4 regions of the Parasedimentitalea nitratireducens genome follow, and region 3 is predicted to be linked to each of the others. Evidence: riboswitches for the same ligand, from Rfam matches in the RefSeq annotation. Region 3 holds a riboswitch; each other region holds the start of a gene.
What was found. A riboswitch is a leader RNA that binds a small molecule or an ion and turns the genes downstream of it on or off. The one in region 3 is predicted to bind cobalamin.

Region 1 (7,301 bases), on a different contig from region 3:
GCGCCACCGTGATGAAGGGCTACTGGCAAAATCCAAAAGCTACGCTGAACACTATCCGTGATAGTTGGTTGTGGACGGGCGACATGGGATCAAAAGACGCAGATGGCTATATCACCCTGCAAGACCGCTCCAAAGATATGATCATCTCAGGTGGGTCAAACATCTATCCCCGCGAGGTGGAGGAGGTGCTGCTCTCGCACCCCGATGTAGCCGAAGTTGCGGTGGTTGGTCGCCCACACGCCGATTGGGGCGAAGAGGTTGTGGCCTTTGTGGTTGGCACGGCCGCTTCCTCCGCGCTCGACCAATTGTGCCTTGACCAGATCGCGCGGTTCAAACGACCCAAAGAGTATATCTATGTGCCGCAATTGCCGAAAAACAATTACGGCAAAGTACTCAAAGTAGACCTTCGTGCTCGTCTACAAGAAGGGACCACCACATGACAAACCTGACAGGGCACACAGCATTGGTCCCCGGTTCCCTTCGAGGGACCGGCTTCGCCATAGCGCTTGCAGGCGCCGGGTCGCGTGTGACGGTTCATTGTTTGGGATCCACCTAGGCCTTCCTGTTTAAATCCAGTTCCGTCCAGAGCCAAGGCTTGACGTTGCTCGCAGCTGTTTGGAACCGTGCCGCTTTTGCCATCCATATCCCAAGGTCGGTGCCAAAATCAGCAAGCCGCTAATTCGGCTGTTTGTTACAGATCAACATGACAACAAACTGTAGCACGGTTACTGCGCCCAGAATGGTTTGGGCGAGAGATATCATTACCGCGATTTGTCTGACGTCAGCACCTATGGGGCCAGATAGCGACATTTAAAAAAGGAGTGTTTCTGGCTCATCGTAACTACCGCGGAGTGGATGATGAGAAAGACAGCAGTACCAATAGAGTGTCCCCGCCCAAAGTAGAGTGTCCCCGCCCAAAGTGTACGCTTAAGAAGTTACCGCATGCAGAGCGGTAGGTTCCAAAAAACTGTCTTTGAGTGGGGAATGAAACCACCGAAATCCCGATTGACATCCAGCTTACCTTCATGCCACAACTTGCCGCGATGGTTCCCGGGCGTACAGCGCATTCCGGGATGAAAAGGGAATATGGTGAGGTGTAGCCAACAGGCGCCAAATCCGTAACTGCCCCCGCAACTGTAAGCGGTGTGCGTCCTCCGTAAGCCACTGGGCCAAAGGTCTGGGAAGGTGGGGAACGCCAACAGCCGCGAGTCAGGAGACCTGCCATCTTGAACGTTAACTCAACCCGGGCGGGGTGTCCCGGATAGGAGGCCAAGATGGCTTTTACGGCATTTGAATGCCCTACATTTAGGTTGACCTGTGCGTACCCCGCGACTTCGCGGAGGGCGATATGCACCGGACTACCACACATAGAATTACCGTCTGCACATCCTGCAAACATACTGGAGAGATCTGTCGTCCCGGCTATGCGTTGATTGACCGGCTGCGTGCCGCAATCGAAGCTGCCGGGGATAGTATTGCCGAAGATTTTGAGATTGCAGGGACAGCCTGTATGGCAGGATGCAGTCGGCCTTGTACCGTGGCGTATCACGCCACACGCAAAGCGTCTTATCTGTTTGGCGACATTGAGCCGGATGAAGATATCGGTGATCTCGTTGAATTTGCCCGTCAATACGCCGTGTTACATGACGGTTGGTGTAGTTCCGTAGACCGACCCGGAAAACTGCGCAAGACGACTCTGGCGCGGATACCCGCAGCTTTAATGGCGATCGAAGCGACGGACCAGGCAGTCTCATGAGCGCAACATCGTTAACACTAGAAGCCGTCACATGGGCGCCGCGTAAACGCGCACCACTGCTGCTAAACGAAATCTCCGTTGCCCTAGAGGCAGGAGAGGTGCTGGGAATTGTAGGCCCTAATGGAGCAGGCAAAACCACGCTTCTGCGGCTTATCTATGGGTTTAATCGGCCGATGAGTGGCAGAATCCTGATTGGTGAGCAGCCGATATCAACTATGCCGCCCCGCGCCCTGGCGCGCAAAGTGGCTGCTGTTTTGCAGGAACAACCGACTGATTTGACACTCTCTGTGCGTGAAATCGTTGCCTTGGGACGTATCCCCCACCGTATGGGGTTCTCTACGTCCGGCCCACGCGATGCAGAGCTGGTCGACGCTGCAATTGATCGTATGGAACTGCATGACTTGGCAGACCGCAGCCTATCAACCCTGTCTGGCGGCGAACGTCAGCGTGTCATGGTTGCCCGGGCACTGGCGCAGGATCCTCAGATATTGGTGCTGGATGAACCCACTAACCATTTGGATATCCGGCATCAACTGGAAGTTTTGCAACTGATCCGCGATCTCGACCTGACGATCGTGACATCCTTGCATGATCTGAACCTGGCGTCTGAGGTCTGTGACCGTGTCCTGGTCCTGAAAAATGGCACTCAGCAAAGCTTTGGCACGCCACAAGAAGCACTGACCGAACAGTTAGTATCTCAGACCTTTGCGGTATTTGCCCAACGAGATGAACTGACCCTGAGCCGCAAGACACACCTAACCTTTCAACTTCCCAACTAAAATCTTGAGGACATTATGAAATACACAACTCTGGCCCTAGGGCTGAGCCTGATCGCGAGTGCAAGCAGTGCAGAAACCACAGTCGATAGCTGCAACCGCCAGGTCACATTTGACACCCCGCCCAAGGCCGCCATATCCAACGATGTGAACCTGACCGAAATGATGCTGGCGCTGGGTTTGGCGGACCGAATGGTCGGCTACACCGGCATCTCTGGCTGGAAAACACTGGACGAAGAGATGCGCGCCGGTGTCGAGGCTTTGCCTGAACTGTCGGCCAAATACCCAACCAAAGAGGTGCTGATCGGCGCTGACGCGGATTTCTACTTTGCCGGCTGGAACTATGGCATGAAGGTCGGCGGCGAAGTGACGCCTGAAACTCTCGCCCCATTCGGAATTGATGTCTATGAGCTGACCGAAAGCTGTATTCACATCGGCGAGAAGCCCAAGGTCAGCATGGACGACATGTACAATGACCTGTTGAACCTTGGTAAGATCTTTGATGTCAAAGCCAAGGCCCAAACCCTCGTTGACGGGTATCAGGCTGAGTTGAGCGCCTTCACCAACGGTCTGGAAACCGGTGATCCACTGCGGGTGTTTGTCTATGACAGCGGCGAAGACACTCCGTTTACAGCCGGTCGTTATGCGATGCCAACCGCGCTGATCGAGGCTGCCGGTGGTCAGAACATTATGGATGACTTTGAGAAAAGCTGGGCTACTGTGACCTGGGAAGCTGTTGTCGAGCGTAACCCCGAAGTGGTGGTCATCGTGAACTACGGCAATGTCACCGCCGAAGAAAAACGTGCATTCATGATGAACAACCCAGCTTTTGCTGAAATGGATGCGGTGAAGAACGACCGTTTCGTCGTGCTGGAGTATGTCGAGGCCACCCCTGGGCCACGCAACATCAAAGCGGTTCAGAAACTGGCTGCTGGGTTCTGGGGCAACTAATATGGGCCAAGGGCAACGCCACACATTTCCGTTGGGACTGACCATCGTTCTGAGCCTTTTGGCGCTTGCGTTGTCCTTGTCCGTTGCAATCTCGGTGGGCGCGGTGTCTGTGCCCATCGAAACCGTCTGGGGTATTTTTTTCGACAAGATTGGAATGGGGTGGAGCGAGCCTAATTGGTCCAAAGGCCGCGCTGCCATCGTCTGGGACATCCGATTTCCGCGCGCATTATTGGCGGTTCTGGTTGGCGCGGGGCTTGCTATGGTTGGGGCGTCGTTGCAAGCAGTCACGCGCAACCCACTGGCTGATCCCCATCTTTTGGGCATTTCTTCGGGTGCAGCCTTTGGTGCAATCTTGGCACTGTTGCACACAGGATTGTTTTTGGGACTGCTGACGGTACCAGTTCTCGCCTTTCTGGGGGCGCTTGCAGCGACTGCCTTAGTATTGGTCGTGTCGCGTTTTGCTGACGCCACCAGCGCCGACCGCCTGGTTCTAACCGGCGTCGCTGTGTCTTTTGTCATTATGGCTGGTGCAAATGTTCTTATTTTCCTAGGCGATCCACGGGCTACGCATACGGTGATTTTTTGGATGCTAGGCGGACTGGGCTTGGCCCAATGGTCCCATCTGATCTATCCGCTAGCCGTTTTGCTGCCTTGTGCGCTTTGGCTGCTGGCCCAAGCGACGAGGCTCAATGCTATGACCATCGGTGACGAAACAGCTGCGACGTTAGGAATTCCCGTGACCCGGTTCCGACTTGCTACCTTTGTGATCGGCGCATCGATTACTGGCGTGATGGTCGCCTTTTCCGGCATGATTGGATTTGTGGGCCTTATGGTGCCGCACATCGTGCGCCTGATTACCGGCGGCGACTATTTGCGAGTTCTGCCGGTTTCGGCCTTGTTCGGAGGCATATTCCTATTGTGGGCTGATATTGCTGCACGCACCTTGATGGCCCCAGAGGACATGCCTATTGGCATCGTAACAGGGCTTGTCGGAGGAATGTTCTTTATCGCGATACTAGGGCGCAAGTGACGCGAAGACGAGCTATGTAGCGACGATGGTGAGTGACGGTGTTAGTTAAGAACTTGGACTCAGCTGTAATTGAGACTGTTTTCGCCTCCCAACCGCTGCTGTTTATGGTCGGGAGCACAGCGTCGGTGTTCGATTGGGGGAGGCTCAGCGGTTCAAGGTCGAATGCACCATTTGGCACACACATGTCAAAGACCGAAATGTTCTTCATAGCGGCTGTTGAGGATCGCTAAGTGGACACGTCCCAGCAAAGTTCACAAACACCATTTTCGCGACCGTGGCGCTAAATGCGCATCTTTCCCGATAGGCGGAGACTGATCATTAACGGCAGTTTGCATGAGCTGCGGGTATGCGTTGGTAGCAGAATCTGTAAAGCCGTGGACCACGCATGGTTGGCTGAGATGAAACGGCCAAGTGTGAATTTTGACTGCTACATTTCACTAAAGAATTGCCACCCACCTAAGGAAAAACTCACCGCAACAGAATTTGGAACGAGCGGGCCACTACAGCCCACCCGGATGCTTTGATTACTCGGCGGGTGCCGTAACTGCGGCGCTGTGTTTATCTCGCAGCCCGTCTCGATAAAGGGCTTTGGCAAGTGACACGCACATCAGGCCCATAACCATAGTGAAGGGCAGTGCACCGATGATCATCGCACTTTTTAACGCCTCCATCGGATCTGATCCGCCATTTGTTTTACCAGCGATCAGCAAAGTACCAATCACCAGCGTCAGGATCACGCCCCAAACAATACGGTGCTTGTGGCCTGTTTCCTGTTCGCCGCCGGACATAATGGTGTTCATAACCAAAATTCCTGAGTCTGCTGATGTTACCAGGAAGGTCAGGATAAGAACCACGCACATCACGGTAATCGCCGACAAGAAGCCACCTGACAGCATCTCGCTGAGGGTAACAAACAGCTTTGCTGTGTTCGACGCGCCGATGATCGCACCATCTGCGCCACCGCTCAATTCAAGGTCGATCGCGGTCCCACCCAATATTGCCATCCAGGCAAAACAGACCAGGGTTGGTGCAAAAACACAGCCAACAATGAATTCCCGCACTGACCGGCCTTTGGAAATTCGTGCAAGGAACAGGCCGACGAAGGGGGAGAACGCGATCCACCAAGCCCAATAGAACGTGGTCCAACCGGCCTGCCAGCCAAACTGACGTCCAGCGTTGCCTGCTTCGTAGACAGCTGCCAGTGTTGCCTCGGGCAGTTCTGCGGCGGCACCTTCAAGTCCCGATTTGAACCCGTCAAAGGATCCCCAGGCGTTGGTTGCACCCGCCATCAGATCACCAGAAAGGGGTTTGGCTGCTTCAGGTAGGGCCGCAGCAAAGGCATCCGCAGATTGTGGCCCATATGCGCCAAAGCTGAGCGAGACAAAGTGCAGGATGTAATCGACCAGTGCGGTTGCATAGGTGGTCATTGCGAACAGGAATGAGCCAAAAATCACAAAGGTCAGCAGCAAGATGATCGAAAGGACCAGGTTCAGGTTCGAAAGGTATTTCACCCCGCGGCCAACCCCGGACACTGCCGAGATGATCGACAGACCCATGATGACAACCAGCCCTGAGACCAGTCCTACAGTGCCCGGTGCCGGAGCATCTCCAGACATGTCCATCATCCACTCCATACCTGTGATTGCATAGAGCCCGTCAATGAACTGGCTGACACCAAATCCGATGGTCACTGATACGCCCAGAATCGTCGCAACGACACCCAGCACATCAACAATGTGACCAAACAAGCCGTTCACATATTTGCCGAACAGTGGCGTCAGCGCCGACCGGATCGTCAATGGCATGTCCCGTGTGTAGGCGTAGTAGGCCAGTGACAAGCCGGTCACCACGTAGATAGCCCAAGCATGGATGCCGTAGTGCAAGAAGGTGTAGCGGTAGCCCGATTGCAGCGCCTCTTCGGTATTGCCCGCAACTTCGCCAGCCACAACCACAGGGTTCGATCCCCAAAGGCCCATTGGTTCAGCGGTGGCAAAGACCATAAGCCCAACACCCAACCCGGCACCAAACATCATTGAGAACCATGAAAAATTAGAGAATTCAGGCGCTTCTCCTGCTCGGCCCATAATCCGTTTCCCAGTTTGTGGCAGGGCCGCGACGATAAACAGAAAGAAGGCAAATGCACCGACAATCACGATATAGAAGGCGTTGAAATCACCTAAAATACGCCAGTTCAGGCTGCCCAAGGCACTGTTGGCGTTGGCGGGCCACACAAGGGCCCAAATAACCAGCAAAGCCATGCTGATCTTACTGATGAGCGCAATCGGCAGACTGTATCCTTCATAGAATCCAGACCCCGCCTTCTTGATCTCCAGCTCCGTAAATGGAGGCTTGATTGACATTGGAACTCTCCCTTCCACTGTTGGCTCATTCGAGCATTTGGAACAGGCCTTATTCTGACCTGCCCAATTTGCCTGCCTCCCCCGGCAGGCATTCCCTTAACCGAGCAGTTGCTCGATCCGGGCAAGGGTTGCGGAGTTGACCGCAACGCCCTGTGTCTGCGCCAAAGCGCGTTTTTCACTGCGCCCGTCCCCTGGTAGATGGGCGCCTTCTTGCTCGTGCACCGCGTTAGCCAGATCCGTGATCCGTGAGGTGAACAGGCCGCCTGATGTTGCTTCCGGATCTATGGCCAAGAAGAACTGCCCTGTCTTTGGAGAGCCGCCTGCAGTTCCGGAAAATGGAGACGCATGGATGCCTAAAGAGGCACCGCTGAGAGCGGCTGCCATCATCTCGACCAGCAATGCGACTCCGACGCCCTTGTATCCACCCG
Region 2 (7,301 bases), on a different contig from region 3:
CCCAATCCGACCGGATCCAAGCCCGTTTTGGCACCGGATCCTTGGCCGAGGCCACAGCCCTCGCCGCCGCTCAACAGGGCCAGCCAGATGCAACCGTGCAGCTGCTGGCCCCCCGCGTTATCACAGACAATGGCCTTGCCACCGCGGCAATAGCCCAAAGGACGACAACATGACCGTACATTTCATCGGCGCCGGCCCCGGTGCCGCCGACCTGATCACCCTGCGCGGCCGCGACCTGATCGCAGCCTGTCCCGTGTGCCTCTTTGCTGGCTCGCTAGTACCCGAGGCCTTGTTGCAGCACTGTCCCAAGGGCGCCCGCATCATCAACACCGCCTCGATGTCGCTGGACGAGATCATGACTGAGATCCAATCGGCCCATGACGCCGGTCACGACATCGCGCGTCTGCATTCCGGCGACCTGTCGGTCTGGTCCGCCATGGGCGAGCAACTACGCCGCCTGCGCGCGCTGGATATTCCCTACGACGTCACCCCCGGCGTTCCTGCGTTTGCCGCTGCATCGGCTGCGCTTGGCGCAGAACTCACCCTGCCCGGCGTGGCCCAGTCGCTGATCCTGACCCGTACCTCGGGCCGCGCGTCATCCATGCCAGACGGCGAAACACTTGAAAACTTCGCAAAAACCGGCGCAACCCTGGCCATTCACCTCTCGGTGCATGTGCTAGAGGAAGTCATCTCCCGCCTGACACCCCACTACGGCGGCGACTGCCCCGTGGCTATTGTCTGGCGCGCCACCTGGCCCGACCAGCGTGTGGTCAAGGCAACGCTTGAAACCCTGGAAGACGCCACCGGCGGCGAACGCGGCCGCACCGCACTGATCCTGGTGGGCCGCGCCATCGGGGCCGAGGAGTTTGACGAAAGCTGCCTCTATGCGGGCGACTATGACCGCCGCTATCGCCCCGTCGGCACCGATCCGCGTTTTCCGGAAGGAACCGAGTAATGTCCCAAAACCCACCCGGCCTGATGATCTCTGCCCCCTCCTCGGGCACTGGCAAAACCACTGTGATGCTCGGCCTGCTCCGCGCCCTAGCCGAAGACGGCCTGTCGGTGCAGCCCTTCAAATCCGGCCCCGATTACATCGACCCGGCCTTTCACCTTGCGGCCGCCAAACGTGCCTCGTTCAACCTTGATACCTGGGCGATGGATAGCACCCTGCTGGATGCTGTCGCTTCACAGGCAGAAGGCGCAGAAATCTGCATCGGCGAAGGCTCCATGGGCTTGTATGATGGCGTCGCCACGCGAGGCCAAACCGCCTTTGGCACCAGCGCCGAAACCGCCAAACGCATGGGCTGGCCAGTCGTTTTAGTGGTCGATGTGGGCGGTCAGGCGCAGTCTGCCGCCGCAACGGCACTCGGTTTCAAGAACTACGACCCCGAGGTGCCATTTGCCGGCGTCATCCTCAACCGCGTCGCCAGCCCGCGGCACGAACGGCTGACCCGGCTGGGCATGGAAAAGGCTGGCATCAAGGTGCTCGGCTCGCTGCCTCGTCGCGGCGACCTGACCCTGCCCGAACGCCACCTTGGCCTGATCCAGGCGGTTGAACACCCTGATCTCGAAGAAGCCATTTCAGGCTACGCAACCTTCTTGCGCGAAAACGTCGACCTCGACGCGATCAAGGCTGCAGCCCTATCTGGCCCAGCCCCAACCGCTCAACCGCTACCCACTCCACCTGTCCAACGCATCGCGCTTGCTCGTGATGCAGCATTCTCGTTCACCTACCCGCACTTGCTGACTGGTTGGCGCAACGCTGGGGCCGAGATCCTGCCGTTCTCGCCTCTGGCTGATGAAGCGCCAAGCCCAGACGCCGATCTGGTCTGGCTCCCCGGCGGCTACCCTGAACTCCACGGTGGCACGCTGGCCGCAGCAGAGACTTACCGCGCGGGCCTGCGCAAACATGCCGAGACCAAACCGGTACACGGCGAATGCGGCGGCTACATGGCCTTGGGAGAGGCGCTGATCGACAAGCAAGGCAACCGTCACCAGATGGCCGGGTTACTAGGGCTTGTGACCTCTTACGAGAAACGCAAATTTCACCTCGGCTATCGCCGCGCGGTGCTGGATGCTCCTATGCCCGGTTTTGACGCAGGTGCTGCTCTGCGCGGGCACGAGTTCCACTACTCGACCATTCTGGACGAACCCGACGCCCCGCTGGCGCAAGTGTTTGACGCCGACGGCAACCCAGTGCCTGAAACCGGATCGATCAAGGGCAATGTCAGCGGCACCTTCTTCCATTTGATCACCGGAGAACGCAGATGAGTGGCTTTGTCAGCTTTGTCTCCTCTGGTCCCGGCGATCCGGAATTGCTGACCGTTAAGGCGGTGAAAAGTCTGGAAGCCGCTGATGCGGTGCTGTTTGACGATCTGTCCTCCGGTCCGATCCTGGACCATGCCCGCGAAGATGCCGATCTGGTTGGTGTTGGCAAACGCGCCGGTCGCCCCTCGCCCAAGCAAGACCACGTCAGCAAACTGCTGGTGGATTACGCCCGGTCTGGTGCCAAGGTTGTGCGGCTAAAATCCGGTGATTCTGGTGTCTTTGGTCGGCTCGAAGAAGAAATCACAGCCCTGCGCGAAGCAGGTATCAAATACGAGGTCATTCCCGGCGTTACCGCAGCATCCGCAGCAGCTGCGGCGGCAGGTATCCCGCTGACCCGCCGCCTGACCGCCCGGCGGTTGCAGTATATCACTGGCCACGACGTGACTGGAGAGCTGCCCGAAGACCTGAACCTGACCGCGCTGGCTGATGCCAATGCAACCACTGTGGTCTATATGGGCAAACGCACCTTTGCCGCGCTGGCGGAACTGCTGATATCCCATGGGTTACCCTCGGAAACCCCAGCTATGCTTGCACTGGCCATTTCGACACCGGAACAAGAGCTGTCGCATCACACCGTTGGTGAGCTGCCAACCCTACTGCGTGAACTCCAAACCACCGCCCCGGTGCTGATCCTTTATGGGCCTTTGGCTGAGTCGGAATGAGCGTGCCAACCCTGACCCTGTGCCGTACTTGCCGCGACGCCGATCCGACCCTGCCGGATCAACTGCGCGAGGCCGTTGCAGTTGCTGGGCTGGAGGTCAAAGTGCAACAGGTGGACTGCATGTCGGGCTGTAAACGCCCGCAAACCCTGTCGGTGCGCCAAAGTGGCAAAACCGCCTATTTGTTTGGTGAGGTTTCAACAGCGGATATTCCCGACATCCTAACCTTTCTGAGCCTGTTCAATGACAGCACGGACGGCAACCTTGCCGACGCCCGTCCACTGGGCGGGTTGCGGTTCAAGGCCCTCGCGCGAATCCCTGCGGATATTGACTAAATCCGAGGGCAGCGCCTGACCTTGGGGAGGTGCAAAGCGCCTTCCCGGGGGGAAGGTCAGGCGCTGCCCGTCCTCACGTCCGGGCTAAATGCCCGGTAATGGAAGGATAAGTCGCAACAACCCTCCCAAACCGTCGGTTTCAAACTTGACCCTGCACCACCCCATCGGGCACATTGGCGTGATATGGTGTCCGCACAGCGCAAAGCGTTAGGACTGAAACGGGAATGAGGAACGGCGGACCCAATCGCGGCGCCGAGACCTCAACCGCCCCCGCGACTGTGAGTGGCGAGCGGCTTTCCAAACCACTGTCGGGCAACGGCCCGGTGGGAAGGGGAAAGTTGGCTGTGACCCACGAGTCAGGAGACCGGCCGTATGGAACGCAAATTGATGCCGTCGGGTGTGACGGTAAGGAGAGAAAATATGACGACTAAAACACTGAACGCTGCCGCCGCCGGATCCCGTTTCCTGCCAGCTGTTTTCGCAATTGTTCTGGGCCTGGGTGTGATCACCCTAACCGGCCACGTACAGGCAGCCGCCCTGCATGACGCCGCACATGACGTGCGTCACGCAACTGGCTTCCCCTGCCACTAACCAATGTATAGCCGCATTTTAACCAGCGCGTTGTTCGCTGGTGCTGCAGCAGGGTTGATTGCCGCCCTGCTGCAGTTGGTATTCGTGCAGCCTGTTCTGCTCCACGCCGAGCTTTATGAGACCGGTGAGTTGGTGCATTTCGGCGGTACACCTGTGTCCGCACATCCCGAGCTGCCCGGCTTTGACGCCATGCGCGACGGGCTAAGCATCGTGTTCACCATGCTGACCTATACCGGTTACACGCTGGTTTTGGTGGCGCTGATGTCCATGGCCGAAACGCGAGGTGCCGAGATCAATGCCCGCACCGGGCTGCTCTGGGGCCTGGCTGGCTTTATCGCCTTCCACCTGGCACCAGGCTTTACGCTTGCGCCCGAAGTTCCAGGCGTTGCCGCAGCGGATGTTGCCGACCGTCAGGTTTGGTGGGGCGCAACGGTGGCAACCGCAGCTGCTGCCATGTGGTTGATTGCCTTTGGCACCAACAAGATCAGCTACCTGATCGCAGCAGCCCTGTTGATGGCACCGCACCTGGTTGGTGCACCTGAGCCTGATACCTTTGCTGGTCCGGTTCCAACCGAGATCGGTGCCCTGTTTGCCGCCCGCGCCTTTGGCGTTGGTCTGGCCGCCTGGGCCCTGGTTGGCACCTTTGCCGGATACTTCTGGCAAGTCGAAGGTCAACGCGCCGAGGCCTCAGCCTGAACAAGCTTACCTCCCCCTTCGCCAGAAACGGCGGAGGGGTTTTACTTTATGGAGGACGAAAATGTCCCGCCCACTCGCACTTTTTGCCATTGGTCTGATCTTTGGTGGCGGCGCTGGTTTTGTGATTGCCGCTGGCAATGGCGTGACCTTCGAAGGTCATGATCACAGCGATCCGTCGCAACACGCCGGCATGGAAATGCAGGCCGAAATGGCCAGCCACGATCACGCTTCGGCTGTAAACCTGCCCGCCGGGGAGGATGCCCCAGGATTGGAAGTCAAGCTCACCAAAGACCCGATGGCGGGTTGGAACTTGCACGTCATGCCCAAGAACTTCCACTTCTCGCCCGAGAACGCCTCGAAAGAGGACGCCGACGGTGAAGGCCACGCGCATGTCTATATCAACGGCACCAAGCTGGGTCGCCTGTACGGCAACTGGCTGCACATCGGTGACCTGCCCAAGGGTGACGTCGAAGTGAAGGTTTCGCTGAACGCCAACAGCCATAGCCCGCTGATGGTCGATGGTGCGCCCGTCGAGGCCTCGGTTTCGCTGCAAGTCGAATAAGATCATGGTCAGCGCCTGACCTTGGGGAGGTGCACAGCGCCTTCCCCGGGGAAGGCGCTGCACGGCGTTGCCGGACACAACTCCTAAAACATCTTCCCACATTTGGAGCCTAACAATGATCGACCTCACCCTAATTGGTATCGGCACCGGCAACCCACAGCACCTAACGTTGCAGGCCATAGACGCCCTGAACGCGGTTGATCTGATCCTTATCCCCAACAAAGGCGCGGGCAAAGATGATCTGGCCGGTTTACGACGTGAGATCTGCGATCAAGTCATTACCAACACCGATGTCAAACTCGTCGAGTTCGGCTTGCCCACCCGCGACCCTAAGACCGTCGACTACCACCAGAGGGTCGACGACTGGCACGATGCGATTGCGCTGGTCTGGGCGAAAGAAATTCAGACGCACCTGCCCGATGGTGGCAAGGTTGGTTTTCTGGTCTGGGGTGATCCATCGCTGTACGACAGTACCATGCGTATTGCCGATCGTTTGCAGCGCCAGCAAGACATCAACCTGACTGTGATCCCCGGCATCACCTCGATCCAGGCTCTGACTGCATCCCACGCGATCCCGGTCAACGAAATCGGCGCGCCGTTCACAATCACCACAGGCCGTCAACTGCGCGATCACGGCTGGCCCGACAGTGCCAATACTCTGGTTGTCATGCTGGATGGCGAATGTTCATTCCAGAGCATTGATCCTACTGGCGTACAGATCTGGTGGTCGGCCTATGCTGGCATGAAAGAAGAGATCCTGATTTCCGGGCAACTGAGCGATGTCTCCGAGCAGATCATCAAAACCCGTGCCAGAGCCCGTGCAGATCATGGCTGGATCATGGATATCTATCTGTTGCGTCGATAATTATTCGTACCGCAAACTCACGCTGACGCGCGTTGCATTTCTGTTAATAGGCCGCAATACCTACATAAGACATTACAAACGAAACGATAATTGGCGCGGTTTATTAGTACCCATGGATAATACTGAGAACAAAAAAGTAAGAACGTCCGTCCGCGAGCGCTCGGACGCGATCAAGGATTTTCGCTGCAAAAATCTAATTGCAGTGATCGAAGATCCAGCGGACATCAAAAATATCGGCACCGTCATCCGAAACGTAAATGCTCTGGGTGCAGAGAAGGTTTACATTGTGGACCCACGCAAGGCGCTTCCTGATGACTGGCAAGAAATGCGCGAGCGCAAATCCCTTTCAAAGACCTCGGTCTCTGCGGTCAAATGGACCTTTGTAAAGCGGTTTGACAGCACCCAGGCTTGCCTAGACCATTTGGAAGAACAGAACTTCGCTTCAGTGGTTACGTCTCCTCATATCAAAGGCAGAACCAACGTCTATTTGCACGAAGGAGATTTTACCAAACACACCAAACTCGCGGTTTGGTTTGGCAACGAAAAACGCGGCATCAGCGAGATGGCCGTTGAGCGCAGTGAGATGTGTGTTGCAATCCCTATGTTTGGAATAATCGAAAGCTTCAATTTGGGAACAAGTTCGGGAATTGTTCTGTATGAGATCACCAAACAGAGACGTGATTACCAGAGCAAATACAGACGAGGACGGCAAAAAGGCAAGCGCAGCGAACCCCTCCCAACCGTCATGCCACGTAACGAATAGCCAGGCATTTGTTCCGCGATTGAACACGTTCTAGATGGACGTCGTTTCGTTCTACCAAAGTGGGCGTCTTGAGATTGGTATGTCTAGCACGACAAGTTTACCATCAGCCGTTCGAACATACCGTCAAAGGCCTGCACTTCGCGGGACCAGTGGTCTAGGTGCCCTTCTGCCTGAAGCCGGTTGGCGGCCTCGGCTCCGACCATGTCTGCGACAGAGTTTTTGTCGCCCATATGGTGCAGGACGTCTGAGACCATCGGCAGAACTTCCTGTGGAGCCTGGCCTCCATAGGTCTGGCAAAGCAGTTGTAGTCTCTGACTACCACGATCCAGGTCCTGTTTGGAATACTCACAAAGATCTTCGGCCCCAAACGACAGCGGAGTCATCCAATAGGACAGATAGGCCAAGTCGCGAGTGCGAGGTCCGGGGCCGCAGAGGTCGAAATCTACAATGGCCTTGGGCACACCCTCGTGGGGCTGGAACATTCTTCTGCTCTAGGTGCAGC
Region 3 (7,301 bases):
CAAAAACTTGGTGCTGAATTAGCGGCTGTGTTTAATATGGGCGGCTCTGGTGTTGCGAATTACTGTTCGATCTTGGAGCCCCACTCATGAACCCAGCTGAATGGCTGCACCGCACTGCACGGGCGAAAAGGGACAGCCCCGCGCTGTTAACGGGTGAAACGCTCGACTTGGACTACGCCCAATTTCGCGACGCCGCAGCACGCCTTGGTGCGGGTTTGGCGGCGCGTGGCGTGTCCAAAGGCGACAGGGTTGCGATTTATATGGGCAACCGGATTGAGTATCTGATTGCTATGTATGGGGTATGGTTTGCAGGTGCTGCGGCCATTCCGATCAATGCCAAACTGCACCCGAAAGAAGCGGATTGGATCCTTGAAAACGCAGAGGCTACGCTGTGTTTGAGCGACGACAAACTTGGGCCTGACCTCACGACACAGGCGATATGCGTGGACGATCAGGACTGGGCTGCGCTTTTGGCCTCTGATCCGATGACGCGCCCTGTGCCACTCGACAGCAATGACATGATCTGGCTGTTCTACACCTCCGGCACCACCGGTAAGCCCAAGGGTGTGATGATGACTTGTGGCAATGTCGCATCGATGACTTATGGGTATTTCACCGATGTGGATGAAGTCTTTGCCGAGGATGCCATCCTCTATGCCGCGCCTATGTCGCATGGCGCAGGGATCTATAACTTCATGCATGTGATCCGTGGCGCGCGCCATGTGGTCCCTGAAAGTGGTGGGTTTGAACCAGATGAGATCCTGTCATTGGGCAAATCCATTGGCCGCATCTCAATGTTTGCCGCGCCAACCATGGTGCGCCGCCTGGTGGACCACGCCAAAGCGACAGGGCAAATCGGTGAAGGGTTGCGCACTATCAGCTACGCTGGTGGCCCGATGTATGAGGCCGATATCCTTGACGCGGTCGAAACAATGGGCGCGCGATTTGTGCAGATCTATGGTCAAGGCGAATGTCCGATGGGCATCACGGCCCTTACCCGCCATGATGTGGCCGACCGATCCCATCCTCGGTGGCGCGAACGGCTTAACTCCGTAGGCACGGCCCAAAGCGCGGTTCTGGTGCGCATTTTTGATGAAACCGGTCTAGAACTTCCGCCTGGTGAAACTGGCGAGATTGTGGTGCGCGGCGCCACCGTGATGAAGGGCTACTGGCAAAATCCAAAAGCTACGCTGAACACTATCCGTGATAGTTGGTTGTGGACGGGCGACATGGGATCAAAAGACGCAGATGGCTATATCACCCTGCAAGACCGCTCCAAAGATATGATCATCTCAGGTGGGTCAAACATCTATCCCCGCGAGGTGGAGGAGGTGCTGCTCTCGCACCCCGATGTAGCCGAAGTTGCGGTGGTTGGTCGCCCACACGCCGATTGGGGCGAAGAGGTTGTGGCCTTTGTGGTTGGCACGGCCGCTTCCTCCGCGCTCGACCAATTGTGCCTTGACCAGATCGCGCGGTTCAAACGACCCAAAGAGTATATCTATGTGCCGCAATTGCCGAAAAACAATTACGGCAAAGTACTCAAAGTAGACCTTCGTGCTCGTCTACAAGAAGGGACCACCACATGACAAACCTGACAGGGCACACAGCATTGGTCCCCGGTTCCCTTCGAGGGACCGGCTTCGCCATAGCGCTTGCAGGCGCCGGGTCGCGTGTGACGGTTCATTGTTTGGGATCCACCTAGGCCTTCCTGTTTAAATCCAGTTCCGTCCAGAGCCAAGGCTTGACGTTGCTCGCAGCTGTTTGGAACCGTGCCGCTTTTGCCATCCATATCCCAAGGTCGGTGCCAAAATCAGCAAGCCGCTAATTCGGCTGTTTGTTACAGATCAACATGACAACAAACTGTAGCACGGTTACTGCGCCCAGAATGGTTTGGGCGAGAGATATCATTACCGCGATTTGTCTGACGTCAGCACCTATGGGGCCAGATAGCGACATTTAAAAAAGGAGTGTTTCTGGCTCATCGTAACTACCGCGGAGTGGATGATGAGAAAGACAGCAGTACCAATAGAGTGTCCCCGCCCAAAGTAGAGTGTCCCCGCCCAAAGTGTACGCTTAAGAAGTTACCGCATGCAGAGCGGTAGGTTCCAAAAAACTGTCTTTGAGTGGGGAATGAAACCACCGAAATCCCGATTGACATCCAGCTTACCTTCATGCCACAACTTGCCGCGATGGTTCCCGGGCGTACAGCGCATTCCGGGATGAAAAGGGAATATGGTGAGGTGTAGCCAACAGGCGCCAAATCCGTAACTGCCCCCGCAACTGTAAGCGGTGTGCGTCCTCCGTAAGCCACTGGGCCAAAGGTCTGGGAAGGTGGGGAACGCCAACAGCCGCGAGTCAGGAGACCTGCCATCTTGAACGTTAACTCAACCCGGGCGGGGTGTCCCGGATAGGAGGCCAAGATGGCTTTTACGGCATTTGAATGCCCTACATTTAGGTTGACCTGTGCGTACCCCGCGACTTCGCGGAGGGCGATATGCACCGGACTACCACACATAGAATTACCGTCTGCACATCCTGCAAACATACTGGAGAGATCTGTCGTCCCGGCTATGCGTTGATTGACCGGCTGCGTGCCGCAATCGAAGCTGCCGGGGATAGTATTGCCGAAGATTTTGAGATTGCAGGGACAGCCTGTATGGCAGGATGCAGTCGGCCTTGTACCGTGGCGTATCACGCCACACGCAAAGCGTCTTATCTGTTTGGCGACATTGAGCCGGATGAAGATATCGGTGATCTCGTTGAATTTGCCCGTCAATACGCCGTGTTACATGACGGTTGGTGTAGTTCCGTAGACCGACCCGGAAAACTGCGCAAGACGACTCTGGCGCGGATACCCGCAGCTTTAATGGCGATCGAAGCGACGGACCAGGCAGTCTCATGAGCGCAACATCGTTAACACTAGAAGCCGTCACATGGGCGCCGCGTAAACGCGCACCACTGCTGCTAAACGAAATCTCCGTTGCCCTAGAGGCAGGAGAGGTGCTGGGAATTGTAGGCCCTAATGGAGCAGGCAAAACCACGCTTCTGCGGCTTATCTATGGGTTTAATCGGCCGATGAGTGGCAGAATCCTGATTGGTGAGCAGCCGATATCAACTATGCCGCCCCGCGCCCTGGCGCGCAAAGTGGCTGCTGTTTTGCAGGAACAACCGACTGATTTGACACTCTCTGTGCGTGAAATCGTTGCCTTGGGACGTATCCCCCACCGTATGGGGTTCTCTACGTCCGGCCCACGCGATGCAGAGCTGGTCGACGCTGCAATTGATCGTATGGAACTGCATGACTTGGCAGACCGCAGCCTATCAACCCTGTCTGGCGGCGAACGTCAGCGTGTCATGGTTGCCCGGGCACTGGCGCAGGATCCTCAGATATTGGTGCTGGATGAACCCACTAACCATTTGGATATCCGGCATCAACTGGAAGTTTTGCAACTGATCCGCGATCTCGACCTGACGATCGTGACATCCTTGCATGATCTGAACCTGGCGTCTGAGGTCTGTGACCGTGTCCTGGTCCTGAAAAATGGCACTCAGCAAAGCTTTGGCACGCCACAAGAAGCACTGACCGAACAGTTAGTATCTCAGACCTTTGCGGTATTTGCCCAACGAGATGAACTGACCCTGAGCCGCAAGACACACCTAACCTTTCAACTTCCCAACTAAAATCTTGAGGACATTATGAAATACACAACTCTGGCCCTAGGGCTGAGCCTGATCGCGAGTGCAAGCAGTGCAGAAACCACAGTCGATAGCTGCAACCGCCAGGTCACATTTGACACCCCGCCCAAGGCCGCCATATCCAACGATGTGAACCTGACCGAAATGATGCTGGCGCTGGGTTTGGCGGACCGAATGGTCGGCTACACCGGCATCTCTGGCTGGAAAACACTGGACGAAGAGATGCGCGCCGGTGTCGAGGCTTTGCCTGAACTGTCGGCCAAATACCCAACCAAAGAGGTGCTGATCGGCGCTGACGCGGATTTCTACTTTGCCGGCTGGAACTATGGCATGAAGGTCGGCGGCGAAGTGACGCCTGAAACTCTCGCCCCATTCGGAATTGATGTCTATGAGCTGACCGAAAGCTGTATTCACATCGGCGAGAAGCCCAAGGTCAGCATGGACGACATGTACAATGACCTGTTGAACCTTGGTAAGATCTTTGATGTCAAAGCCAAGGCCCAAACCCTCGTTGACGGGTATCAGGCTGAGTTGAGCGCCTTCACCAACGGTCTGGAAACCGGTGATCCACTGCGGGTGTTTGTCTATGACAGCGGCGAAGACACTCCGTTTACAGCCGGTCGTTATGCGATGCCAACCGCGCTGATCGAGGCTGCCGGTGGTCAGAACATTATGGATGACTTTGAGAAAAGCTGGGCTACTGTGACCTGGGAAGCTGTTGTCGAGCGTAACCCCGAAGTGGTGGTCATCGTGAACTACGGCAATGTCACCGCCGAAGAAAAACGTGCATTCATGATGAACAACCCAGCTTTTGCTGAAATGGATGCGGTGAAGAACGACCGTTTCGTCGTGCTGGAGTATGTCGAGGCCACCCCTGGGCCACGCAACATCAAAGCGGTTCAGAAACTGGCTGCTGGGTTCTGGGGCAACTAATATGGGCCAAGGGCAACGCCACACATTTCCGTTGGGACTGACCATCGTTCTGAGCCTTTTGGCGCTTGCGTTGTCCTTGTCCGTTGCAATCTCGGTGGGCGCGGTGTCTGTGCCCATCGAAACCGTCTGGGGTATTTTTTTCGACAAGATTGGAATGGGGTGGAGCGAGCCTAATTGGTCCAAAGGCCGCGCTGCCATCGTCTGGGACATCCGATTTCCGCGCGCATTATTGGCGGTTCTGGTTGGCGCGGGGCTTGCTATGGTTGGGGCGTCGTTGCAAGCAGTCACGCGCAACCCACTGGCTGATCCCCATCTTTTGGGCATTTCTTCGGGTGCAGCCTTTGGTGCAATCTTGGCACTGTTGCACACAGGATTGTTTTTGGGACTGCTGACGGTACCAGTTCTCGCCTTTCTGGGGGCGCTTGCAGCGACTGCCTTAGTATTGGTCGTGTCGCGTTTTGCTGACGCCACCAGCGCCGACCGCCTGGTTCTAACCGGCGTCGCTGTGTCTTTTGTCATTATGGCTGGTGCAAATGTTCTTATTTTCCTAGGCGATCCACGGGCTACGCATACGGTGATTTTTTGGATGCTAGGCGGACTGGGCTTGGCCCAATGGTCCCATCTGATCTATCCGCTAGCCGTTTTGCTGCCTTGTGCGCTTTGGCTGCTGGCCCAAGCGACGAGGCTCAATGCTATGACCATCGGTGACGAAACAGCTGCGACGTTAGGAATTCCCGTGACCCGGTTCCGACTTGCTACCTTTGTGATCGGCGCATCGATTACTGGCGTGATGGTCGCCTTTTCCGGCATGATTGGATTTGTGGGCCTTATGGTGCCGCACATCGTGCGCCTGATTACCGGCGGCGACTATTTGCGAGTTCTGCCGGTTTCGGCCTTGTTCGGAGGCATATTCCTATTGTGGGCTGATATTGCTGCACGCACCTTGATGGCCCCAGAGGACATGCCTATTGGCATCGTAACAGGGCTTGTCGGAGGAATGTTCTTTATCGCGATACTAGGGCGCAAGTGACGCGAAGACGAGCTATGTAGCGACGATGGTGAGTGACGGTGTTAGTTAAGAACTTGGACTCAGCTGTAATTGAGACTGTTTTCGCCTCCCAACCGCTGCTGTTTATGGTCGGGAGCACAGCGTCGGTGTTCGATTGGGGGAGGCTCAGCGGTTCAAGGTCGAATGCACCATTTGGCACACACATGTCAAAGACCGAAATGTTCTTCATAGCGGCTGTTGAGGATCGCTAAGTGGACACGTCCCAGCAAAGTTCACAAACACCATTTTCGCGACCGTGGCGCTAAATGCGCATCTTTCCCGATAGGCGGAGACTGATCATTAACGGCAGTTTGCATGAGCTGCGGGTATGCGTTGGTAGCAGAATCTGTAAAGCCGTGGACCACGCATGGTTGGCTGAGATGAAACGGCCAAGTGTGAATTTTGACTGCTACATTTCACTAAAGAATTGCCACCCACCTAAGGAAAAACTCACCGCAACAGAATTTGGAACGAGCGGGCCACTACAGCCCACCCGGATGCTTTGATTACTCGGCGGGTGCCGTAACTGCGGCGCTGTGTTTATCTCGCAGCCCGTCTCGATAAAGGGCTTTGGCAAGTGACACGCACATCAGGCCCATAACCATAGTGAAGGGCAGTGCACCGATGATCATCGCACTTTTTAACGCCTCCATCGGATCTGATCCGCCATTTGTTTTACCAGCGATCAGCAAAGTACCAATCACCAGCGTCAGGATCACGCCCCAAACAATACGGTGCTTGTGGCCTGTTTCCTGTTCGCCGCCGGACATAATGGTGTTCATAACCAAAATTCCTGAGTCTGCTGATGTTACCAGGAAGGTCAGGATAAGAACCACGCACATCACGGTAATCGCCGACAAGAAGCCACCTGACAGCATCTCGCTGAGGGTAACAAACAGCTTTGCTGTGTTCGACGCGCCGATGATCGCACCATCTGCGCCACCGCTCAATTCAAGGTCGATCGCGGTCCCACCCAATATTGCCATCCAGGCAAAACAGACCAGGGTTGGTGCAAAAACACAGCCAACAATGAATTCCCGCACTGACCGGCCTTTGGAAATTCGTGCAAGGAACAGGCCGACGAAGGGGGAGAACGCGATCCACCAAGCCCAATAGAACGTGGTCCAACCGGCCTGCCAGCCAAACTGACGTCCAGCGTTGCCTGCTTCGTAGACAGCTGCCAGTGTTGCCTCGGGCAGTTCTGCGGCGGCACCTTCAAGTCCCGATTTGAACCCGTCAAAGGATCCCCAGGCGTTGGTTGCACCCGCCATCAGATCACCAGAAAGGGGTTTGGCTGCTTCAGGTAGGGCCGCAGCAAAGGCATCCGCAGATTGTGGCCCATATGCGCCAAAGCTGAGCGAGACAAAGTGCAGGATGTAATCGACCAGTGCGGTTGCATAGGTGGTCATTGCGAACAGGAATGAGCCAAAAATCACAAAGGTCAGCAGCAAGATGATCGAAAGGACCAGGTTCAGGTTCGAAAGGTATTTCACCCCGCGGCCAACCCCGGACACTGCCGAGATGATCGACAGACCCATGATGACAACCAGCCCTGAGACCAGTCCTACAGTGCCCGGTGCCGGAGCATCTCCAGACATGTCCATCATCCACTCCATACCTGTGA
Region 4 (7,301 bases), on a different contig from region 3:
GCCATGGGGTGAGTCGCAGGGCACCGTGTGTTGCCAGTTTTGCAAAGCTGGTGGCGGGGATCTGGCCGAATTCCAGCCCCACAAGTTGACCGGTGGCGGTTTGGCCCAGAGTTGGGTGTTTCGCGGGGGCGCCTAGGGGAGCCACATGTGCCGAGGGTGGCCCGCGGCGCGCGATGAGGGCTTTCATTCTGCCACGCCCGTCTGGTGCGCCGCCATGGGTAAGGAACCAGCGGGCGAGCGCGAGCGCCTCTTCGACTGCGGTGTCGGTTGTCACGGGGACGCCGGATTTAGCGCCGTCTGCGATCAGGATCAGGCCATCAGCGTTGCGTTCGATGCGGATGTCGGCGGCGGTGTCGCGCAGAACCGGGGCGGGGCCGGTGTCCACGGCAAAGCCGAATTTGCCGGGGAGGTTGAGGTCAGTGGCCTCGGTCAAGGCCTCGTTGAGCTGATGGGCGAGCGTATAGGTTTCGTCGCCTTTGTTCCAGAAAGGGGCAACCAGCACATTGCGGCGGGCTTCGGTCGTGGGATCTGTGTCGACCAGTCCCAAATCTTGAAGCGCGGTGATCAGGGCTGGGTGGTTTTCCTCACTCACGCCGCGCATTTGCAGGTTGGCGCGGGCAGATAGGTCGAGCAACCCGTTGCCATAGCGTTGGGACAGATCTGCCACTGCCTGCGCTTGCTCAGAGCTGAGCCGACCGAGGGGCGCGCGAATGCGGACCACAAGCCCGTCACCTGACATCATCGGACGTAGGGCGCCGGGGCACCAGCCGTAAACTTTTGGCGCATCAGCACTCATACGGCGCCCTCCAGGTCTGCCATGATGGAATTGCGGCGGGTGCTCCAGAGGCCGGCATCAAACAAGGCGCGGAAGCGGTCGCGCATGGCTTGTAGGGCTTGCGGGTTTTCCGCCTCCATGAATTCGACCAGATCCTCGCGGCCCAGGGTGGCTTCGAAATAGAGATCAAACAGATGCGGCTGCACCACCTGCGCCAGATGGGCAAAGGCGGCCATGTGGTCGAGGGTGGCGGCAATCTCGGCCCCGCCGCGAAAGCCATGTTCCATCATCGATGTGGCCCAGTCGGGGTTGGCGGCGCGGGCGCGGGTGACGCGGGCGATTTCTTCGCCCAGTGAGCGGGCCTTGGGCTGATCTGGGCGGGTGGCGTCCATGTGATAGAGCGCTGGGGTGGGTTGGCCGATACGGGCCATGGCGGCGGCAAAGCCAGCCTCGTGCGCGGCATAGTCCGAGGCTATCAGCAGATCGGTTTCCGGCAGGTCCTGCAGGTGGACAAAGCTGTCAGCGGTTTGAAGGCGGGTTTCCAGCGCTTCGCGGGCGGGGATGATATCACCCTTGGCGTCGATGGCGTGGGAGGAGGCGTTGAGCCAGGCCTCGCCTGCGGCCTCGCGGGCCGTGTCGCTGTAGGTTTCCAGATGTGCGCCCATGTTGAGGCCATACTGCCCCGGTTTGGGGCCAAACACGCGGGGGGTTTGGGCTAGGTAGGGGTTGTCGCTGGCGGTTTCTTCACGGGTTGCAAGAGTTGCGGCGGCGGATTCGAACATCTGGGCCAGACCGGGGAAGACATCGCGGAACAGGCCGGAGACGCGCAGGGTGACGTCGATGCGGGGGCGGCCAAGCAGGGCCAGCGGGATCACTTCAAAGCCGGAAACACGCTCGGAATTATCGTCCCATTTGGGTGCAAGGCCTGCAAGATGCAGGGCCATGGCAAATTCCTCGCCTGCGGTGCGCATGGTGGCGGAACCCCAGAGGTCGATCACCAACCCGCGTGGCCAATCGCCGTGATCCTGAAGATGGCGGCGCAGCAGCTCTTCCGCCAGCTTGACCCCTTGGGCCTGCGCCGCCCGCGAGGGCACCGCGCGTGGGTCGGTGGTAAAGAGGTTGCGCCCGGTGGGCAGCACGTCGGTGCGGCCACGATACGGAGAGCCGGAGGGGCCGGGGGCCACAAGCTGGCCGTTGAGAGCCGACAGCAGACCGGTTTTTTCGGCCTCGCCACAGTCGCCAGTGCCAAAGATATGCAGGCCCTCGCCGTACTGGCTTTCCTTGATGTCGCAGACAAAGGAGTCGATGCGGGTTAGCGCTTCGGCGGCTGAACTGTCGTCGTTTAGGCCCAGATCGGCCTCGACTCCGGTGGCCTGCGCCTCTGACCGGATGTCATCAATCAGGCGATCGCGGCGGGCGGGGTCCAGACCTTCGGCGGTGGAGTATTCGTCGAGCAGGCTTTCTAGTCGTCCCATGCCTTGTGGCAGGGAGGTCTGGGCCAGTGGCGGCGGTAAGTGGCCAAGGGTGACTGCCCCGATGCGACGCTTGGCCTGGGCGGCCTCGCCGGGGTCGTTGACAATGAAAGGGTAGATGACGGGCAGCGTACCGGTCAGGGCTTCGGGCCAGCAGGCGGCGGAGAGCGCGACGGACTTGCCGGGGAGCCATTCCAGTGTGCCATGGGCACCGATGTGGACGACGGCGTCCATCTGTGTCTGTAGCCAGAGGTAAAAGGCGACATAGGCATGACGGGGCGTGCGTTCGACATCATGATAGTCGTCGATGCGGGTGGCGACATCGCCGCGTTCGGGTTGCAAGGCGATTAGGGCGTTGCCCGATTGCAGAGCGCGGAAGTGGAAGGCTTCGTCGGCGAAATCGGGGTCTGACTGCGGGTCGCCCCAGGCTTGGGCCAGGTCATCTTGTAGCGATTGCGGTAGGCGAGAGACGGCGGACTGATAGTCGGTGAGCGGGAAGCTCAGGGTTTCGGACATTAGGCGCGGGGCGAGATCGCCGGGGAGTTCTACGGTATAGCCTGTCTCTGACAGAGAACTCAGGATGTTCTCGGCCGAGGCCAAGGCATCCAACCCCACCGCATGGGCCAGTTGATAGTCTTTGCCGGGATAGGTGGACAGGATCAGCGCGAGTTGCTTTTCTGCGTTTGCTTTGGTCGACAGCTGGTGCCAGCCCATGACCCGGTTGACCACAGCCGTGATGCGGTTGGTGTCAGCTTGGTGGGCAAAGCGGGAGTACTGCAGGTCGGGATCTTTGCGGCCCGGTGATTTGAAACTGACGACGCCGCCAAACACGCGGCCATCAACCTCGGGCAGGACCACATGCATAGCCAGATCAGCCGGGGAGAGGCCGCGGGTGGCGCTGTCCCAGTCCTTGCGGCGGGCGGTGGACAGGGCGACCTGATAGACCGGGCAGCCGGTGGTGTTGAGCGGAGAGGCCTTGCCGTCGCTGCCGATCGCTGAGAAGGCTGTGGCGTTGATGATGGCGGATGGGGCCAGACGTGGCAGGGCTTCGCGTAGCCATTTGGCTGTGGCTGGGGCCTTGAGGCTGGCGGCGAAGAGACCGTAGGCGGCATGACCTCGGCTGCGCAGTTCAGCAATCAGGGCGTCGACTGGGGCGGTGTCGGCGGCTGTTAGATAAGAGCGGTAGAAGCTGACCAAAAACAGAGGTTTGTTATCTTCGGGGAGCGATGACAACACGCCTTGGTCCGGGTCATAGAAGCCATGCTCGGGCGTTGATTTCAGACCTAGGACCGGGCTGGCATAGAGACCGGCGGCTAGGGAGAGTTGCGCGAGGGCGGCCTGGGCGGCGACGGCTCCGCCAGCGTCGCACAGGGATTGCAGGCGGCGCAGGGTTGAAATCGGCAGGGTCGACAGCTCGTCCAGACGCGGGTCTTCTCGGCCATCGGCGGGGAGGATGGCCAGCGCAATGCCATAGCGGCGGGCCAGATCCTGCAGGGTGGCAAGACCATAGGACCAGTAGCTCTCGCCACCGATCAGACGGACGAGGATGCCTTTGACGCCCTCGAGTGTTTGCTCGGCGTAGACATCGACCGACAGCGGGTGTTTCAGGGCAACCAGATTGGCCAGACGCAGCGAGGGTAAAGAACCATCAGCCCGGTGCCAGCCTGCCGCAAAGGCGCCAAGGTCGCTGTCGGAAAAGGACAGCACCACCAGATCAGCCGGGGTCTGGCCCAGATCCTGTGGGGTCTCACTTTCTTCGAGACCGTGGCTTTCGCGGAAGACGACGTGCATGAGATTAAGTTGTTTCCATTATTAACGAACAGTGACGAGGGCCACAAAGGGGGGTGCCTGACCTTGGAGAGGTGCGTAGTGCCTTCCCGTTTTGCCGCAGGCAAACCTGCGGTTTGACGGGAAGGTCAGGCGCGGCCCGGCGGTGCCGGGCCGGAGTTTAGGCTCCCAGTGCGGCGTGGATGGCGGCGGAGTCGATGTTGTCGTGCTCGGCAATCACCACAAGCTGGGTGCGGCGAGTGTCGCTGCCCCAGGGCTTGTCATATTGCGCGCGTAGGCGTTCGCCTACGGCCTGTACCAGCATCCGCATTGGTTTTCCTTCGACCGCCACATAGCCTTTGACGCGCAGGATATTGCGCTCTTGGGCCAATTTGATGATCGCATCTTGCAATGCCTGCGGATCGGCAACTTCTCCCATTTCGACCACAATGCTCTCAAAATCGTCATGCTCGTGATCGTGGTGGCCATCGTGGTGGCTGGGGCGCGCGTCCAGATCGTCCTCGGCCGCCGCATTGAGGCCCAGCACAACGCGGGGATCAATCACGCCTTCGGTCATCGGCAGGATTGGCAGCTTGCGAGGGCTTTCTTTTTCGATCACGGCGCGGGCGGTCGCAACTCCGTCTGCCCCCGCCAGATCAGCCTTGGACAGCAGGATGATGTCAGCACAGGAAATCTGATCTTCGAAAACCTCTGACAAAGGCGTTTCGTGGTCAAGGCTTTCGTCGGCCTCGCGCTGGGCGGCGACGGCGTCCAGATCAGGGGCGAACTGGCCTTTGGCCACAGCCTCGGCATCGGCGAGGGCAATCACACCGTCAACAGTGATGCGGGAGCGGATCGCGGGCCATTCAAAGGCTTTGAGCAGCGGCTTGGGCAGCGCCAGACCTGAGGTTTCGATTAGGATATGCTCGGGCGGCTGGGGCAGGGCCATCAGCGCCTCGATCGTCGGGATGAAATCATCGGCCACGGTGCAGCAGATGCAGCCGTTGGCCAGCTCGACGATGTTGTTTTCCGGGCAATTTTCATCGGCGCAGGATTTCAGGATGTCACCATCCACACCGGCGGTGCCAAATTCGTTGACCAGTACGCCCAGACGCTTGCCCTGTGGGTTCTGCATCAGGTGGCGGATCAGTGTGGTTTTGCCCGCGCCCAGAAATCCGGTGACGACTGTGACGGGGATCTTGTTGAGATCGCTCATGTAATTACTCCTGAGAAGCGGTGTCGACCGGCGGAATGCGGGCGATGGATTGTTTGCGGAAAACGACGGGGCGCTCGCGCCATGGGACCAGACCGTCCTCGGTTGCGGCATAGGCGGCAGCGCCTGCGATGATGTCGTCGACATGTTCGTTAGGGTCCAGGTCGCCGTAGACATAAGTCCAGCGCTTGTCGCCGCCGCTGAGCACCATGGAACAGCCACGCTTGCAGGCGGACAGGCATTCGACGCCGCGAATGTTCACGCCTTCGGGGACGCCGGTTTCTTTGAGCGCTTCGAGCAGGATGGACCCTGGGCGCGTGGCGTCGGGGTCAACATCTGCGCGGCGGCAGGTTGTACAGACAGTTAGTGTTACATCACCCATAGGGGGCCATCTCCTTGTGGTGACAAAAAGGGTAAGGCCAGAAGGGGGACCCGTAACGTGAGGAACCCTCAACCGGTTGCGAAACACCCCGTTCGCCCGTTGATCATCATGTTGGCAGGTCTCCCGGCTTGCGGAGTCAAAAGGCGTTGGGCCTTTTTGCGGTTCTCTTGCCTTCCCGGCCTAGGCCAGTGGCATCAGAGACCTCTCCGGTCACGGTCGCGGGGGCGGCTGTGCTTGCGCAATTGGGCGCATCACATTCCCTCTTCGCCTGTCAAAAACAGGAACCAACAAAACCCCCTTGCGTCATCCCCCCGGTCCTTGTCAAGTCATAGCTGGAATCAGCAGGAGACTCGCCGTGAGTGACACCCCCAAAAAAGAAGCGCCCGTCGATGATGAGGCCCGCCATGCGGCCAAGATGGCCAAGAAAAAGGCGGCGCGTGATCGGATGATGGCGACCAAGGATGGTGAGAAGGGATTGATCATCATTCACACCGGGCCGGGCAAGGGCAAATCCAGCTCGGGCTTTGGCATGATCATGCGCTGTATCGCCCACAAAATGCCATCGGCCGTGGTGCAGTTCATCAAGGGGGGCTGGCAGACCGGCGAGCGCACCCTGATAGAAGAGAATTTCTCGGATCTGTGTCAGTTTTACGCCATGGGCGAAGGCTTTACCTGGGAGACGCAGGACAAAGCGCGCGATATTGCGGCGGCCAAGGCTGGCTGGGAAAAGGCCAAGGAGATGATCCGGGACGAGCGTAACACCATGGTGTTGTTGGACGAGATCAACATCGCGCTGCGCTATGAATATCTGGATCTGGCCGAGGTGGTGGAGTTTTTGGAGACCGAAAAGCCACCGATGACCCATGTGGTTCTGACTGGGCGTAACGCCAAGGAAGAGCTGATCGAGATTGCCGATCTGGTGACTGAAATGGGGCAGATCAAGCACCCGTTCCGCGCCGGGATCAAGGCGCAGAAGGGTGTTGAGTTTTAGAGCGTAGACGAGTGATCGCCTGCCCGTGGGTGGGCGATCCAACACTGGTTTGGGCAGTTTATCTCTGCAAAATCCGTACGAGATCACATTAAAGCGCATGCCTGAACCAAATCGCCGACCCGCCGGGACGGGCAGGCGATTGCGCGGCGGCCTGCGGCCTTGTTCCGCGCGCTGGGATTATGCGGCTAACTTGGCCAGTTGTTGCGTGATATATCCATCCACCGCAGCACGCTCTTCCTCGCTCAGCCGAAGGCCCAGCTTGGTGCGCCGCCACAGGTAGTCCTCGCCTGTACGGACCCATTCCCGCTCAATCGCCCAGTCTAGCTCGCGCGCGGTGATGGTGGCACCAAAATCCTGTCCCAGATCAGTGGCTGACTTGGCCTCTCCCAGCACCTCCCACGCCTCGGTCCCATATGCACGGATCAGGCGGCGGGTGGCATAGGGGGAGAGGAAGGGATAGTCGGTGGCAAGCTTGGCCTGAAGGGTTTTCACATCCTCGACCGCGAAGTCGCCGCCGGGGAGCGGTACGCCTGCGGTCCAGTTGGACGTCAAGTTGGGCAGGGCTGTGCTGATCTTATCCATCGCGGCCTCGGCCAGTTTGCGGTATGTGGTGATTTTACCGCCAAATACATTCAGCAGTGGTGCTGCGTCTTGGTTTAGAGACAGCACATATTCACGGGTGGCTGCCGTGGCCGAGCTGG

Region 1: another riboswitch for cobalamin. It lies ahead of AC2T28_RS10555 (DUF1636 family protein); the one in region 3 lies ahead of AC2T28_RS13625 (DUF1636 family protein).
Region 2: another riboswitch for cobalamin. It lies ahead of AC2T28_RS13105 (CbtB domain-containing protein); the one in region 3 lies ahead of AC2T28_RS13625 (DUF1636 family protein).
Region 4: another riboswitch for cobalamin. It lies ahead of AC2T28_RS13035 (DUF1636 family protein); the one in region 3 lies ahead of AC2T28_RS13625 (DUF1636 family protein).

Annotation. Positions count from the first base shown of each region.
Region 1 is NZ_JBYAXC010000002.1:976,608-983,908, reverse strand. It holds gene AC2T28_RS10565 (class I adenylate-forming enzyme family protein) at 1-440, shown strand, start outside; partial or broken gene AC2T28_RS10560 (DUF4389 domain-containing protein) at 553-771, opposite strand; cobalamin riboswitch at 1,028-1,240, shown strand; gene AC2T28_RS10555 (DUF1636 family protein) at 1,349-1,756, shown strand; gene AC2T28_RS10550 (ABC transporter ATP-binding protein) at 1,753-2,535, shown strand; gene AC2T28_RS10545 (ABC transporter substrate-binding protein) at 2,551-3,483, shown strand; gene AC2T28_RS10540 (FecCD family ABC transporter permease) at 3,485-4,513, shown strand; gene AC2T28_RS10535 (BCCT family transporter) at 5,038-6,873, opposite strand; gene AC2T28_RS10530 (Ldh family oxidoreductase) at 6,970-7,301, opposite strand, start outside.
Region 2 is NZ_JBYAXC010000003.1:494,457-501,757, forward strand. It holds gene AC2T28_RS13080 (cobalamin biosynthesis protein) at 1-173, shown strand, start outside; gene cobM (precorrin-4 C(11)-methyltransferase) at 170-955, shown strand; gene AC2T28_RS13090 (cobyrinic acid a,c-diamide synthase CobB) at 955-2,271, shown strand; gene cobA (uroporphyrinogen-III C-methyltransferase) at 2,268-2,990, shown strand; gene AC2T28_RS13100 (DUF1636 family protein) at 2,987-3,322, shown strand; cobalamin riboswitch at 3,490-3,709, shown strand; gene AC2T28_RS13105 (CbtB domain-containing protein) at 3,743-3,913, shown strand; gene AC2T28_RS13110 (CbtA family protein) at 3,917-4,609, shown strand; gene AC2T28_RS13115 (hypothetical protein) at 4,671-5,171, shown strand; gene cobF (precorrin-6A synthase (deacetylating)) at 5,287-6,036, shown strand; gene AC2T28_RS13125 (TrmH family RNA methyltransferase) at 5,999-6,799, shown strand; gene AC2T28_RS13130 (hypothetical protein) at 6,883-7,281, opposite strand.
Region 3 is NZ_JBYAXC010000004.1:10,387-17,687, forward strand. It holds gene AC2T28_RS13610 (acetyl-CoA acetyltransferase) at 1-90, shown strand, start outside; gene AC2T28_RS13615 (class I adenylate-forming enzyme family protein) at 87-1,586, shown strand; partial or broken gene AC2T28_RS13620 (DUF4389 domain-containing protein) at 1,699-1,917, opposite strand; cobalamin riboswitch at 2,174-2,386, shown strand; gene AC2T28_RS13625 (DUF1636 family protein) at 2,495-2,902, shown strand; gene AC2T28_RS13630 (ABC transporter ATP-binding protein) at 2,899-3,681, shown strand; gene AC2T28_RS13635 (ABC transporter substrate-binding protein) at 3,697-4,629, shown strand; gene AC2T28_RS13640 (FecCD family ABC transporter permease) at 4,631-5,659, shown strand; gene AC2T28_RS13645 (BCCT family transporter) at 6,184-7,301, opposite strand, start outside.
Region 4 is NZ_JBYAXC010000003.1:482,568-489,868, reverse strand. It holds gene cobG (precorrin-3B synthase) at 1-796, opposite strand, end outside; gene cobN (cobaltochelatase subunit CobN) at 793-4,038, opposite strand; gene cobW (cobalamin biosynthesis protein CobW) at 4,196-5,230, opposite strand; gene AC2T28_RS13035 (DUF1636 family protein) at 5,235-5,609, opposite strand; cobalamin riboswitch at 5,706-5,913, opposite strand; gene cobO (cob(I)yrinic acid a,c-diamide adenosyltransferase) at 5,965-6,600, shown strand; gene glpD (glycerol-3-phosphate dehydrogenase) at 6,778-7,301, opposite strand, start outside.